3 regions of the Massilia oculi genome follow, and region 2 is predicted to be linked to each of the others. Evidence: predicted binding sites of a transcription regulator. Region 2 holds the regulator's gene; each other region holds the start of a gene.
The links. The regulator sigma-54, encoded in region 2, starts transcription at its own class of promoters, with help from an activator protein. The targets are predictions, from matches to a motif close to TGGCANGNAANCTGCTTT.
Positions count from the first base shown of each region.

Region 1: DIR46_RS05055 (CmpA/NrtA family ABC transporter substrate-binding protein) is a predicted target of sigma-54. The motif match lies at 2,067-2,084, and genes of this name have one in related genera.
Region 3: DIR46_RS12175 (TldD/PmbA family protein) is a predicted target of sigma-54. The motif match lies at 1,975-1,992, and genes of this name have one in related genera.

Region 1 is NZ_CP029343.1:1,078,301-1,082,760, forward strand. It holds gene ntrB (nitrate ABC transporter permease) at 1-613, opposite strand, end outside; gene DIR46_RS05055 (CmpA/NrtA family ABC transporter substrate-binding protein) at 643-1,812, opposite strand; gene DIR46_RS05060 (hypothetical protein) at 2,615-2,809, shown strand; gene DIR46_RS05065 (hypothetical protein) at 2,891-3,217, shown strand; gene DIR46_RS05070 (ABC transporter ATP-binding protein) at 3,331-4,065, shown strand; gene DIR46_RS05075 (DUF3526 domain-containing protein) at 4,062-4,460, shown strand, end outside.
Region 2 is NZ_CP029343.1:2,490,120-2,494,579, reverse strand. It holds gene lptC (LPS export ABC transporter periplasmic protein LptC) at 1-250, shown strand, start outside; gene lptA (lipopolysaccharide transport periplasmic protein LptA) at 299-847, shown strand; gene lptB (LPS export ABC transporter ATP-binding protein) at 859-1,611, shown strand; gene DIR46_RS11515 (RNA polymerase factor sigma-54) at 1,623-3,098, shown strand; gene hpf (ribosome hibernation-promoting factor, HPF/YfiA family) at 3,174-3,533, shown strand; gene DIR46_RS11505 (enoyl-CoA hydratase/isomerase family protein) at 3,657-4,460, shown strand, end outside.
Region 3 is NZ_CP029343.1:2,628,146-2,632,605, reverse strand. It holds gene DIR46_RS12185 (S1C family serine protease) at 1-900, opposite strand, end outside; gene DIR46_RS12180 (class I SAM-dependent methyltransferase) at 1,022-1,807, opposite strand; gene DIR46_RS12175 (TldD/PmbA family protein) at 2,138-3,772, shown strand; gene DIR46_RS12170 (TldD/PmbA family protein) at 3,786-4,460, shown strand, end outside.

The DNA.
Region 1 (4,460 bases), 1.4 Mb from region 2:
AATCCTGCGGCACGCGCTGCACGCCGACCGCTGTGTTGATGATCATCGGCCAGATCGAGCAGATGAAGATCGACCAGATCGCCGCCGGATCGGCCGACTTGAACACCAAGAGGCCAATCGGCAGCCAGGCCAGCGGCGACACGGGTTTCAACAGGCTGATGATCGGACCGAACATGCCGCTCACGAAACGCACCCGCCCGATGATGAAGCCCAGCGGAATGCCAACCAGCGCCGCCAGCCCGAAGCCCACCGCCACCCGCTTGAGCGAAGCCAGCACGTTCCAGCCGATGCCCTGGTCGTTCGGACTGTTGTGATAGAACGGATCGGCGAACAGCTTGAGCGCCTCCTGGAAAGTCACCAGCGGCGACGGGAAGCTCTCGTTGCGGGTCGCGATCAGCTGCCACACCAGCACCACGAAGGCGATGCCCACCAGCGGCGGCAGGACAGCCTTCACCGCCCTGGCGAACGGCTGCGTTCCACGCACGACGGACGCCGGCTTGCGCGCGGGAGGCGCGGCGCTGGCGGCAGGCGCATCGACGGCAAGCGGCAATGTGACGACGTTGGCGCCGCCGGCGGGCGGCGCATGGCGTTCGGATTTCAGGATAGCGTTCATGGCATTCCCCTATTCAGACAAGATGACAGTCAGACCCTGACCTTGAACGAAGCGGCATAGGCTTTCGGGTCCTTGCCGTCCCACACGCTGCCGTCCATCAGTTTCGAGCTGCGCATCGGGCTGGAAGGCACCGGCGCCTTGGCCAGCGTTGCCGCGTCCTTGTACAACGCGACCTGGTTGACCGCGCTGGCCACGGCCAGGTAGTCCGGATCCTGCTTGAGCAGGCCCCAGCGGCGATGCTGGGTCATGAACCACATGCCGTCCGACAGGTACGGGAAGTTGACCGCACCGTCGTTGTAGAACTTCATGTAGTTCTGGTCGTCCCAGGTCTTGCCGAGTCCATTCTGGTAGCGGCCCATGATGCGCTGGTCGATCGCGTCCTTGCTGGTGTTGACGTACGATTTGGCGGCGATGACCTCGGCCATCTTGTTCTTGTTGGCCATCGAGGCGTCAATCCAGCGGCCGGCTTCGATGATGGCTGCCATCATGGCGCGGCAGGTGTTCGGGTGCTTCTTCGCGAACTCCAGCGTCGAGCCCAGCACCTTTTCCGGATGGTCGCGCCAGATGTCCTGGGTCGTGACGGCGGTGATGCCGATGCCGTCCATGATGGCGCGGTGGCCCCACGGCTCACCAACGCAGAAGCCGTCCATGTTCCCCACCCGCATATTGGCCACCATCTGCGGCGGCGGCACCGTGATGACTTTCGCTTCCTTCATCGGATTGATGCCGTTGGCGGCCAGCCAGTAGTACAGCCACATCGCGTGGGTGCCGGTCGGGAAGGTCTGGGCAAAAGTGAACTCGCGTTTTTCCGTGCGCATCACCTTGGCCAGCGACTGGCCATCCACGGCGCCCTGGTTCGCCAGTTGCTTCGAGAGCGTGATCGCCTGGCCGTTGTTGTTCAGTCCCATCAGCACGGCCATGTCCTTGCGCTGTCCGCCAATGCCCATCTGGACGCCGTACAGCAGCCCGTACAGCACGTGGGCGGCATCCAGGTCGCCATTCGCCAGCTTGTCGCGCACGCCGGCCCACGATGCTTCCTTGCTCAGCACGAATTTCACGCCATACTTCTTGTCGAAACCCAGCATCGAAGCCATCACCACCGACGCGCAATCGGTCAGGGGAATGAACCCGATCTTGATCTCGGTCTTTTCCGGCTTGTCCGATCCTGCCGCCCACACGCCGCCCGTTGCCAGCCCCATCAAGCTTCCTCCCGCTACCAGACCTGCGCCATGAAGGACCTTCCTGCGCGTGACATCGACTTCGCCGACATCCGCCGTCGCTACGCTCTCCGCTTCAAGCTTCTGATTTTTCATCGCAATCCCAATCTAGTCAGGCAAAAAAAAAAAGACGCATACCCGGCATGAACGTAGTCATGTCCCGGTAGACGTCATTGTCTTGGTGGGCGCTGCCCTCGTTGGCGGCGCACGCAGCGCTCCATTGCGCTGATGATGGTGACGCAATCTTCATGCCAGGCAAACGTACAGAGTGAGCCACGATCCTCTGCAGCGCCGGCGCACCGCGGGATGGCGCAAACTGCACACTGCAATTGCGCAGCGCATCATTTTGGACAGGCTGTTGCGTCAGGCCCAGAGAAGCTGCAAATACACGCTTCTACTACCCCACCTGTCGTGCTAGGATGAATTGTTGCTATGTGAAAACATCAGTTGTTTTCAATCGTGCGCCGCTTGTCTATACGTGGCATGCATGTAAAATAAATAACGTCCTGGACGCAGCCAGACTTGAAGGTCTCGTTGCCGCCCCGGGTCCCGAATTCGACGCTTTGTACTGGCATCCGCATGTCACGCATTTATTGTCCGCTCTACCCCTGCCTGCGTTATCCCGACGACATGCCGGTGCGGCCCAGTTGCCAGTCAGCTCATCATCCTGCTCAGCGCGCCCGGCGCGCCTGAACGGCACACCATCTTCGTATTACGCCCGGCTCACGCCGGCCACTCATCATTGATTTGCCAGTCTCCATTCGGGACGGCGCTGGAGTTAACCATGAATACCGAACACACCGAACGCCACCATTCTCCAATCCATGCCGCGACGGCGGTCGACCGCAGCAACCCGCGCGCGCCGAGACGCGGCATCGCCAAGGACATCGTCTCCAGTGGCCGCCGCCTGCGCACCCGCATCGGCGTCATCGCCGCTGCATGCATCGGCCTGACCGCGCTGCTGATCGCCTTCGAGTAAGCGCCTCGCCGCAAGACACCCGGTTGTCGACTCGATCACGGCTGGGCTATACTGCCCCGCATCATCGTCAATCGGGATCGCATGCAGTTCCAGGACACACGTCAGCACGCACCTTATCGTGCAACGAGCGCACCCCTGCGCCGGGTGCTGGCCTGCCTGTGCGCGCTGATCCTTGCCCTGCAGCTCGTGGGCGCCTCGTTCCACGACCATGACCTGTCCGAACAGCTGTCCGACTGCGTCAGCTGCCAGATCGCTTCCCATTCCACCGCCGACCTTCCAGCGGCATCGCCACAACTGCTGGCGCTCTTCCTCGTCATCGCCTTCGTCCTCGCGCGCCTGCCGCGCCCCGCGCCGGTCGTCCTGCGCCGCTACCTGATTCCTTCCCGCCAGGCGCCTCCGCGCCACTGATCCGTCTTTGAATTCCTCGCAGGCCGCGTCAAACCGGCCTGCGCTCGCGCATGCGCGTTCGCGCACGGCGTGTGACCACTGCTTCAGTTTCACCACAAAGGACCACGATGACCATGACTACCCCTGCCCTGGAAGCAAACGGCGTGACCGTCGCCTACCAGTCCACGCCCGTGCTCAACGAGCTGTCACTGCGCGTCGCGCGCGGCGAGATCTACGCCCTCCTGGGCGGCAACGGCGCCGGCAAGTCGACCACCATGAACACCTTCCTCGGCTTCACGCTTCCCCGCTCCGGCAGCGTGCGCGTGTGCGGCATCGACGTCGCCGCCGACCCGCTGGCGGCGCGCGGCCAATTGGCCTACGTGCCGGAAAACGTCGCCTTGTACGAGCACCTGGACGCGCGCGAAAACATCGAATATTTCCTGCGCCTGGCAGGCAGCAGCTGGACCGCCACCAGCATCGACGAGGCCCTGGACGCCGTGCGCCTGGATGCCTCGGCCTGGCGGCGGCGCCTGGGCGGCTACTCGAAAGGCATGCGCCAGAAAGTCGCGATCGCGCTGGCCGTGGCGCGCCAGGTGCCGGTGCTGCTGCTGGACGAGCCCACTACCGGCCTCGATCCCCAGGCCACCAGCGAGTTCAACGCCCTGCTGCAAGGCCTGCGTGCACGCGGCAGCGCGATCTTCATGGTCACCCACGATTTACTGGGAGCGGCCGAGGTGGCCGACCGCATCGGTTTTCTCGAGCGCGGCCATATCAGCCACGAAGTCGCGGCCAGCGGAGAAGAACGCTATGAAGTGCGCGACCTCTACCGGCGCTATGCGGGTACGAGCCAGGCGAAGGACGCGGCATGAGCGCCGCCCTGATGCAAGCGCTGCCCGCCATCGCCCGCAGCGAATGGCGCGCCATGCTGCGCAACCAGGTGGCGGTGGCCGCCGGCATCCTGATGCTGGCGCTGACCCTGGCCGCGATCCTGGTCAGCCATGAACGCGTCGACGCCGTGAACGCCGAGCGCGCGCGCTTTCAGGACACGGCCGACGAACAGTGGAATAACCAGCCCGACCGCCACCCGCACCGCGTGGTGCATTATGGGCACTACGTGTTCCGCCCACTGAGTCCCCTCGCCTTCTTCGACTTCGGCGTCGATCCCTTCACCGGCAACACGCTGTTCCTCGAAGGCCACCGCCAGAACAGCGCCAACTTCAGCGACGCCGGCCAGTCCTCGGTGCTGCTGCGCTTCGGCCAGCTC
Region 2 (4,460 bases):
GCACCGGGTCGAACTGATGGGCGACGTCGACCTGCAGCGTCCCAAGACCGCGCAGAGCGAGGCGCTGCGCGTGCGCAGCCAGGCGCTCACCGTGCTGCCCGATGAAGAAATCGTGAAGACCGATCTGCCGATCGACATGCAACTTGGCGCGTCCACGCTCAAGGGCACCGGCATGGTCGCCAACAATGCGACCCAGCAGATGCACCTGTCCAGCCGCGGCCAGATCGTCTATCCGCCACGCCAGCGCTGATCCTTGAACGACGTGCGCCGCGTGCCAACCCGAGACCCGTTTCCAACCATGAAAAAACTCCTTGCTGCCGCTTTCCTTTCCCTGCTGTCGCTGACCGCGGCCGCCGAGCGCGCCGACTCGCTCAAGCCGGCCACCATCGAATACGACTCCGCCGACGTCGACGGCATCACGGGCACCCGCGTCTTCACCGGCAACGTGGTCCTGACCCGCGGCACGCTGCTGCTCAAGGCCGACCGCGCCGTGGTCAACGAGTCGCCGGAAGGGTATATGAGCGTGACGCTCACCGCGTCCAACGGCAAGCTGACCACCTTCCGCCAGAAGCGTGACGGCGGCCCCGACCTGTGGGTCGAAGGCCAGGCCGAGCGCATCGAGTACGACGAGCGTTCCGAGCTGGTGCGCCTGTACTCGAACGCCCTGATCAAGGAGCTCGAGAATTCGCGCATGACCAACCAGATCACCGGACCTTTCATCTCCTACGACAACCGCAAGGAAGTGGCCACCGTGCGCAACGACGTCAGCGGCCAGACCAAGGCCGGCGGCGGACGCGGCACCCTGATCCTGTCGCCCAAGCGCGCCCCGGCCGGAGGCGCGCAATGACGGCGATCCCGATGGAGCTGGGCGATTGCAGCACCCTGGTCGTCAAGGGCCTGCAGAAAAGCTATGGCAAGCGCCTGGTGGTGCGCGATGTGTCGCTGCAGGTCGAATGCGGTGAAGTGGTCGGCTTGCTGGGTCCGAACGGCGCCGGCAAGACCACGTCGTTCTACATGATCGTCGGCCTGGTGCCGTCGGATGCCGGCTCGATCGACATCAACGGCACCGACATCACCAGCCTGCCGATCCACCGCCGCGCGGTATTGGGCCTGTCCTACCTGCCGCAGGAGGCGTCGGTGTTCCGCAAGCTGACGGTGGAAGAGAACATCCGCGCCGTGCTCGAGCTGCAGAAGGACAACGGCAAGCCGCTGTCGAAAGACCAGATCAACGAGCGCCTCGACACCCTGCTGGCCGACCTGCAGATCGAGAAGCTGCGCGAGAATCCGGCGCTGTCGCTGTCGGGCGGCGAGCGCCGCCGCGTGGAAATCGCGCGCGCGCTGGCGACCAATCCGCGCTTCGTGCTGCTCGACGAACCGTTCGCCGGCGTCGACCCGATCGCCGTGATCGAGATCCAGCGCATCGTGCGCTTCCTGAAGGAGCGCCGGATCGGCGTTTTGATCACCGACCACAACGTGCGCGAGACGCTCGGCATCTGCGACCGCGCCTACATCATCAACCAGGGCGCGGTGCTTGCCTCCGGCCGCCCTGACGACATCATCGCGGACGAGTCGGTCCGCCGCGTGTACCTGGGTGAACACTTCCGCATGTGAGCGACGCCTAGATGAAACAGTCCCTGCAACTTCGCACTTCGCAGCACCTCGCGCTTACGCCGCAACTGCAGCAGTCGATCCGGTTGCTGCAACTGTCGACGCTCGAGCTGCACCAGGAGATCGAGCAGATACTGGGCGATAACCCCTTGCTCGAGCGGCTCGACGATCCGCTCGACCGTTCGGTACGCTTGCTGGCCGATGGCGCGATCAACAATGCGCCCGCCAACGGCGAGGCGCCACCGGCCCCCGGCCAGCAGGCCGAAGGCCAGGACGCGCCGGCGCAGGAGGGCGAGGGTTTCGAGAACGGCGCGGACCACGATCGCTTTGATGCCGACTGGAGCGAAGGCGGCGCGCCATCGTCGGGCGGCGGCGAGGACGAGGACGGCCGCCCGCAACTGGAAGCCTGCGCTATAACCCTGCGCGAACATCTGATGGAGCAGGTGCGCGAAGCCACCTTGTCGGCGCGCGACCGTGCGCTGGCCGAGCTGGTGATCGATGCGCTGGACGACAACGGCTACCTCGAGGAGCCGCTCGACGAGATCCACGCCAGGCTGCCCGAAGAGCTCGGGATCGAGATCGACGAATTGCGCTGCGCGCTGGCGCTGGTGCAGAGCATGGACCCGGTGGGCGTCGGCGCGCGCAGCGCGGCCGAGTGCCTGGCGCTGCAGATCCGGCGCATGCCCGGTGTGCCGCTGGTGACGCGGCGCATGGCGCTGACCATCGTCGAGGGTTACCTGAGCTGGTTCGCCCAGCGCGAATACAGCAAGCTGAAGAAGGCGCTCGACTGCGACGACGAAGACTTGCGCGAGGTGCAGGCCGTGGTGCGCCAATGCAATCCGCACCCGGGCGCGGCGTTTGCCTCGAACGTGTCGGACTACGTGGTGCCGGACGTGATCGTGCGCCGTTCCAAGAGCGGCTGGGCGGTCACCCTGAACCCGGACGTGATGCCGCGCCTGCGCGTGAACAGCCTGTACGCCAGCCTGCTCAAGCAGGGCAAGAGCGAGGCGCAGATGGGCGCGCAGATGCAGGAAGCGAAGTGGCTCATCAAGAATATGCGCCAGCGATTCGACACCATCCTGCGTGTGGCGGAGGCGATCGTCGAGCGCCAGCGCAATTTTTTCTCGCATGGCGCGGTTGCCATGCGGCCCCTTGTTTTACGTGAGATAGCTGATACACTAGGCCTACACGAGAGCACAATTTCTCGTGTCACAACGCAGAAATACATGCTGACCCCGCACGGCATGTTTGAGTTGAAGTATTTCTTCGGCAGCCACGTTGCCACCGAGGCGGGAGGCGAAGCATCCTCGACGGCAATCCGTGCGCTCATCGCACAATTGACAGGAGCAGAAGACCCTAGGAACCCATTGTCCGACAGCAAGATCGCGGAGATGCTCGGGGAACAAGGCATGGTCATCGCGCGCCGGACGGTTGCAAAATACCGTGAAGCCCTCAAGATACCCCCTGTAAGCCTCCGCAAGTCCTTGTAACTGCGCCGTCCACACCCGTCGTGCCTTGTCGCGTTGGTGTGGTCCACACGGTGCAACCTTTTCAAAGGAGTGTGTATGAACCTCACAATCAGTGGCCATCATCTCGAAGTAACCCCCGCCATCCGTGAATACGTTCAGAATAAGCTCGAGCGCATCATTCGCCATTTCGACCAGGTGATCGACACCCACGTCTTCCTGGCCGTCGACAACCTCACTGAAAAAGAAAAAAGGCAGAAAGCAGAGATCAACGTCCAGGTGTCGGGCAAGACCCTGCACGTGGCAAGCGTCGCGCAAGACCTGTACGCCGCGATCGACACGCTGATGGATAAACTGGACCGACAGATCCTCAAACACAAGCAGCAATTGAAAGACCATAGCCGTACCTCGATCAAACGCATGCCGGAAATCGGCGGCGAAGACGCTGCTGTCGCCTGATCAGGCGCAGGGCTCACACTAGCTAAGGGCGTCTGAGGGGACGCCCTTTTTGCATCCAGCGTTTCAGTTCTACCCGAGGCGCGTGTTCGGTAAAATGCAGGTCTCTTCATGATGGATCAACCCATGACCGACCACGTCCTGACCCGCATCGCCAACCGCACCGGCATCATCACACTGGACCGCCCGAAGGCGCTCAATTCGCTGTCGCTCGAGATGGTGCGCGCATTGACCGACATCCTCCTTGGCTGGCGCGACAATGGGCGGGTCGATGCAGTCGTGCTCACCAGCAGCAGCGAGAAGGCCTTGTGCGCGGGCGGCGACATTCGCTTCTTCCATGAAGTCGGACAGAAGGGGCCGACCGGCGGCAGCGCGCTGCTCGAGGATTTCTTTACCGAAGAATACGCGCTGAACCACCTGATCCACTTCTATCCCAAGCCCTATATCGCCATCATGGACGGCGTCGTGATGGGCGGCGGCATGGGCATCGCCCAGGGCGGGCCGGATTGCGGCCTGCGCATCGTGACCGAACGAACGAAGATGGCCATGCCCGAAGTGAACATCGGCCTGTTCCCGGACGTCGGCGGCAGCCACTTCCTGTCGCATGCGCCGGGCCGGCTCGGCAACTACCTGGGCCTGACCGGCCTGACGATCAAGGCCGCCGACGCGCTCTACGTGGGCCTGGCCGACGTGTTCGTGCCCAGCGCCGAGCTGCCGGCCCTGAACGCGTTGATCGAGACGACCGGCGGCGCCGCACTTCCCGCCGCCATCCGCGCCTTCGCCGCGCCGTTCGCGCAAGCGGCAGGCGAGAGCGAGCTGCAGGCCCGGCGCACGCTGGTCGATACCCACTTCGGCGCCGGCTCGGTCGCCGCCATCATGGCCTCGCTCGAACGCGACGAGACGCCGTTTGCGCAGCAAGCCCTGAAGGCG
Region 3 (4,460 bases), 140 kb from region 2:
GACCCGGTAGGGGCGGTGCACCACCGCGCCTTCGACCGATTTATCCAGCTTGAGGAACTGGCGCAGCGCCGGGTTTTCCAGCGTCTGCACGCTGTCGTGCAGCAGCGGCTTGCCGTCGTAGCGGCCGTCGGCCACGTCGCGCAGGAACAGTTCGATTTCCTCGTTGGGGATCACGTAGCCGATGTTCTGCGCGTTGGTCGCGCCGGCGAAAGCCAGGCCGACCATGCGCTCGCCCGACACCACCGGACCGCCGCTGTTGCCGGGATTGATCGGGGCGTCGATCTGGATCCGCAGGCCCGAGCTGAAGGCGCCGTAGTTGACGAACTCCACGCGCGAGACGATGCCGGTGGTGGTCGACAGCGAGTTGCCGCCGACCGGATAGCCGTAGGCGAACACCTGCTGGCGCACGTAGGGCAGCACGGGGGCGCGCGGCACCGGCGGACGCTTGTCGAAGAAGGACGGGTCTTCCAGTTCCAGCACGGCCAGGTCGATGCCGCGCGCCAGCGCGATCACCCTGGCCGCCACCTTGTCGCCGGACTGGCTGGCCTGCACCTCGACCTGGCTCGCATAGCCGACCACGTGGGCATTGGTCAGGATGCGCTTGCCCTCGATGATGACGCCGGAACCGGTGACCGAGGCTGGCGCCGCCTTGGTCCAGGGCTTGTAGGGTTCGGGGCGGCGGATCGTGGCGAAGATCTTCACCACCGAGTTCTCGACCGCGGGCAGGACCGGCGCGGGCACGGCGCTCTTGGCGGCGACTGGAGGAGCAATGGCGGGCGCCGGGACGGGTGCGGGAGCAGGCATGGCCTGGGCTTCAGGCGGCACGGTATCCTGGGCGTGCGCGGCGCCGCAGACGGCTAGGGCGAGGGCGGCCAGGCGCAATGTCGGCAGAGTCTTCATGGTTTCCTTCGGTTGGACGGTTCAGGATGCATCCGGAAGAATAACCACAGGCGACGCAAAAGGAAATACGAGAATCGTCGCGGAGGCGGCATGGCCTTCCTCCACGACGGGACCGACGTGCTTACTGCTTGACGAATTTGAGCGTCATGCGGTCGCTCTCGCCGATGGCGAGGTACTTCGCGCGGTCCTTGTCCTTGTTGGCCAGCACCGGCGGCAGCGTCCACACGCCTTTTTCATGGTCGGCGGTGTCCTTCGGATTGGCGTTCACCTCCGACTTGGCGGCCAGCTTGAAGCCGGCGCGTTCGGCCATGCGGATCACATACGCCTCGTGCATATAGCCGCTCGACGCCTTGGCATCCTGCTCCATCTTCGCCGGCAGGCGGTGCTCGACCACGCCCAGCACGCCGCCGGGTTTGAGCACCTTGTGCACTTCCTTCAGCGTGGTGAGCACTGCATCGTCGCCGCCACCCAGCCAGTTGTGCAGGTTGCGGAAGGTAAGCACCATGTCGGCGCTGTTCGGTGCGCCCAGCTCGTAGCGGGTCGGTGGCTCGAACAGGACCGGGGTGACCTTGCCGTAGACCTTGGCGTCGGTGGCCAGCTTGTCGCGGAATGCTTTGCCATAGCGGCTCTCGGCGGACGGCGCGGCGCCCAGCAGCTTGCCCTTATCGTGCAGGTAGGGCGCCAGGATCTCGGTATACCAGCCGCCCGACGGCGCCAGCTCGATCACCGTCATATCGGGCTTGATGCCGAAGAAGGTCAGGGTTTCATACGGGTGGCGGTAGGTGTCGCGGGCCTTGTTGGCGGCTGCGCGGTGTTCGCCGGCGATGGCGGATTTGAGGGCGTCGTCGGCATGCGCGGCGCCGGCGAGGCCGGTCGCCAGCATCGCGGCCAGGATCAGTCGTTTCATCGTGCGAAGTCTCCTTGGTGGATCGGACGGCCGGCGGTTCGCCGCCGTCAACCCGAAGATGATCGAACAGGCAACCTCCATAGTCAAGCGTTCCCCGCATATGCATATGCGTGGAATGTTCATCGTACAGACAGTGCCCTGCACAGGCAGAGAACGTTGCATTGCGGTGGCACAAAGATTGCCTATTCAAAACGCTAAGTCGATGCTATGGTTGAGAGGTTTGCCGCGTGGGCACACAGGCAAATCCAAAACAATAGCGATGTACATACAAGAGCGGCGCCGAGCTGTTTGCGGAACCGCTGCCCGGAAGTAGGTCATTCAGGAGAACACATGGAACGCCGTACCTTTCTCAATCTCAGCAGCCTGGCCGCCGCCTCGATGCTGCTGCCATTCGGTCGCGCGATCGCTGCCGAGGAACTGGTCAGCACGATGCCCGTCGCCGCCAAGAAGGCCCTGGCCGACGTGGCGCTGAACGCCGCCACCAAGGCCGGCGCCAGCTACGCCGACGTGCGCATCGGCCGCTACCTCAACCAGTTCATCACCACCCGCGACCTGAACGTCGAGAACGTGGCCAATACCGAATCGGCCGGCGTCGGCGTGCGCGTGATCGTGAACGGCGCCTACGGCTTCGCGGCGACCTCGGACATGTCGAACGACGGCATCGCCAACGCGGCGCGCCAGGCGGTGGCAATCGCCAAGGCCAATGCCAAGCTCCAGACCGAACCGGTGCAGCTCGCACCAGTCAAGGGCGTCGGTGAGGTGTCGTGGAGCACGCCGTACACCAAGGACTGGCGCACGGTGCCGATCGCTGAAAAGACCGACATGCTGATCGCCGCCAACAAGGCGGGCATGGAAGGCGGCGCCAACTTCATGCGCACGATGCTGTTCCAGGTGAACCAGCAGAAGTACTTCGCGTCGACCGACGGCTCGTACATCGACCAGGACGTGCATCGCCTGTGGGCGCCGCTGTCGGCCACCGCGGTCGACAAGGCCACCGGCAAGTTCCGCTCGCGCGACGGCCTGAGTTCCCCGGTGGGCAAGGGCTATGAATACTTCGACGCCCGTCCCGAACACAAGATCAAGGCCGCCGGCGGCGTCGCCACCCTGTATACCGACAGCTACGACATCGTCGAGGACGCGCGCGCCGCGGGCCGCGACGCCAAGCGCAAGCTGACCGCCAAGTCGGTCCAGCCGGGCAAGTACGACCTGATGCTGTCGCCGGAACACCTGTGGCTGACCATCCACGAGAACGTCGGCCACCCGACCGAACTCGATCGCGTGCTGGGCTACGAGGCCAACTACGCCGGCACCAGCTTCGCCACCCTGGACAAGCTGCAGTCGAAGAGCTTCAAGTACGGCGCGCCGATCGTCAACATCTTCGCCGACAAGACCACCCCGGGTTCGCTGGGCGCGATCGGTTACGACGACGAAGGCGTCAAGACCAAGCGCTGGGACATCATCAAGGACGGCATCCTGGTCAACTTCCAGGCCACGCGCGACCAGGCCCACATCATCGGCGAGAAGGAATCGCACGGCTGCTCGTACGCGGACGGTTGGAACACGGTGCAGTTCCAGCGCATGCCGAACGTGTCGCTGGCGCCGGGCAAGGCGCGCCTGACCCCGGACGAGATGGTCAAGGGCATCAAGAAGGGCATCTACATCATCGGCGACGGTTCGTTCTCGATCGACCAGCAGCGCTACAACTCGCAGTTCGGCGGCCAGCTGTTCTTCGAGATCAAGGACGGCAAGATCGGCCAGATGCTGGAAGACGTGGCCTATCAGTCGAACACCCAGGAATTCTGGGGCGGCTGCAGCGCCATCTGCGACGAGCGCGACTGGCGCATGGGCGGCTCCTTCTTCGACGGCAAGGGACAGCCGCCGCAGATCAGCATCGTCTCGCACGGTTCGTCGACCGCGCGCTTCAACGGCATCAACGTGATCAACACCGCTCGCAAGATCGGCTAAGGCAGGGACGCACATGAGCATCTTGACCCAGGAACAAACCAGGAAGATCAGCGACCGCGTGATGTCGCTGACCAAGGCCGACGAGTGCATCGTCAACATCGAAGGCAGCACCATCGGCAATATCCGCTTCGCGCGCAACGCCGTCTCGACCGCCGGCCTGGCCGACGACACCCGCATCCAGGTGCAGGTCGCCTTCGGCAAGAAGCAGGGCACGGCCACCATCAACGAATTCGACGACAAGTCGATCGAGCGCGCCGTGCGCCGCGCCGAAGACCTGGCGAAGCTGGCCCCGGACAATCCGGAATTCATCCCGGCGATCGCCAAGACCGCCTACAAGCCGTCCGACACCTTCGTCCAGAAGACCGCCGACATCGATCCGGAATACCGCGCGCAGGCCGCCGCCTACGCCATCGAGGGCTGCCGCAAGCGTGGCCTGGTCTCGGCCGGCTTCTTCACCGACCGCACCAGCTTCGAGACGATCGCCAACTCGAACGGCCTGTTCGGCCACCAGGTCGCGACCTCGCTCGACTTCACCCTGACCGTGCGCACCGAAGACGGTCGCGGTTCGGGCTGGGTCAAGCGCTCGGCGCGCGATGTGTCCAAGTTCGACCCGCGCGAAGCGGCCGAGATCGCGATCGAGAAGGCACTGCGCTCGGTTGACGCCAAGGCGCTCGAACCGGGCCGTTAC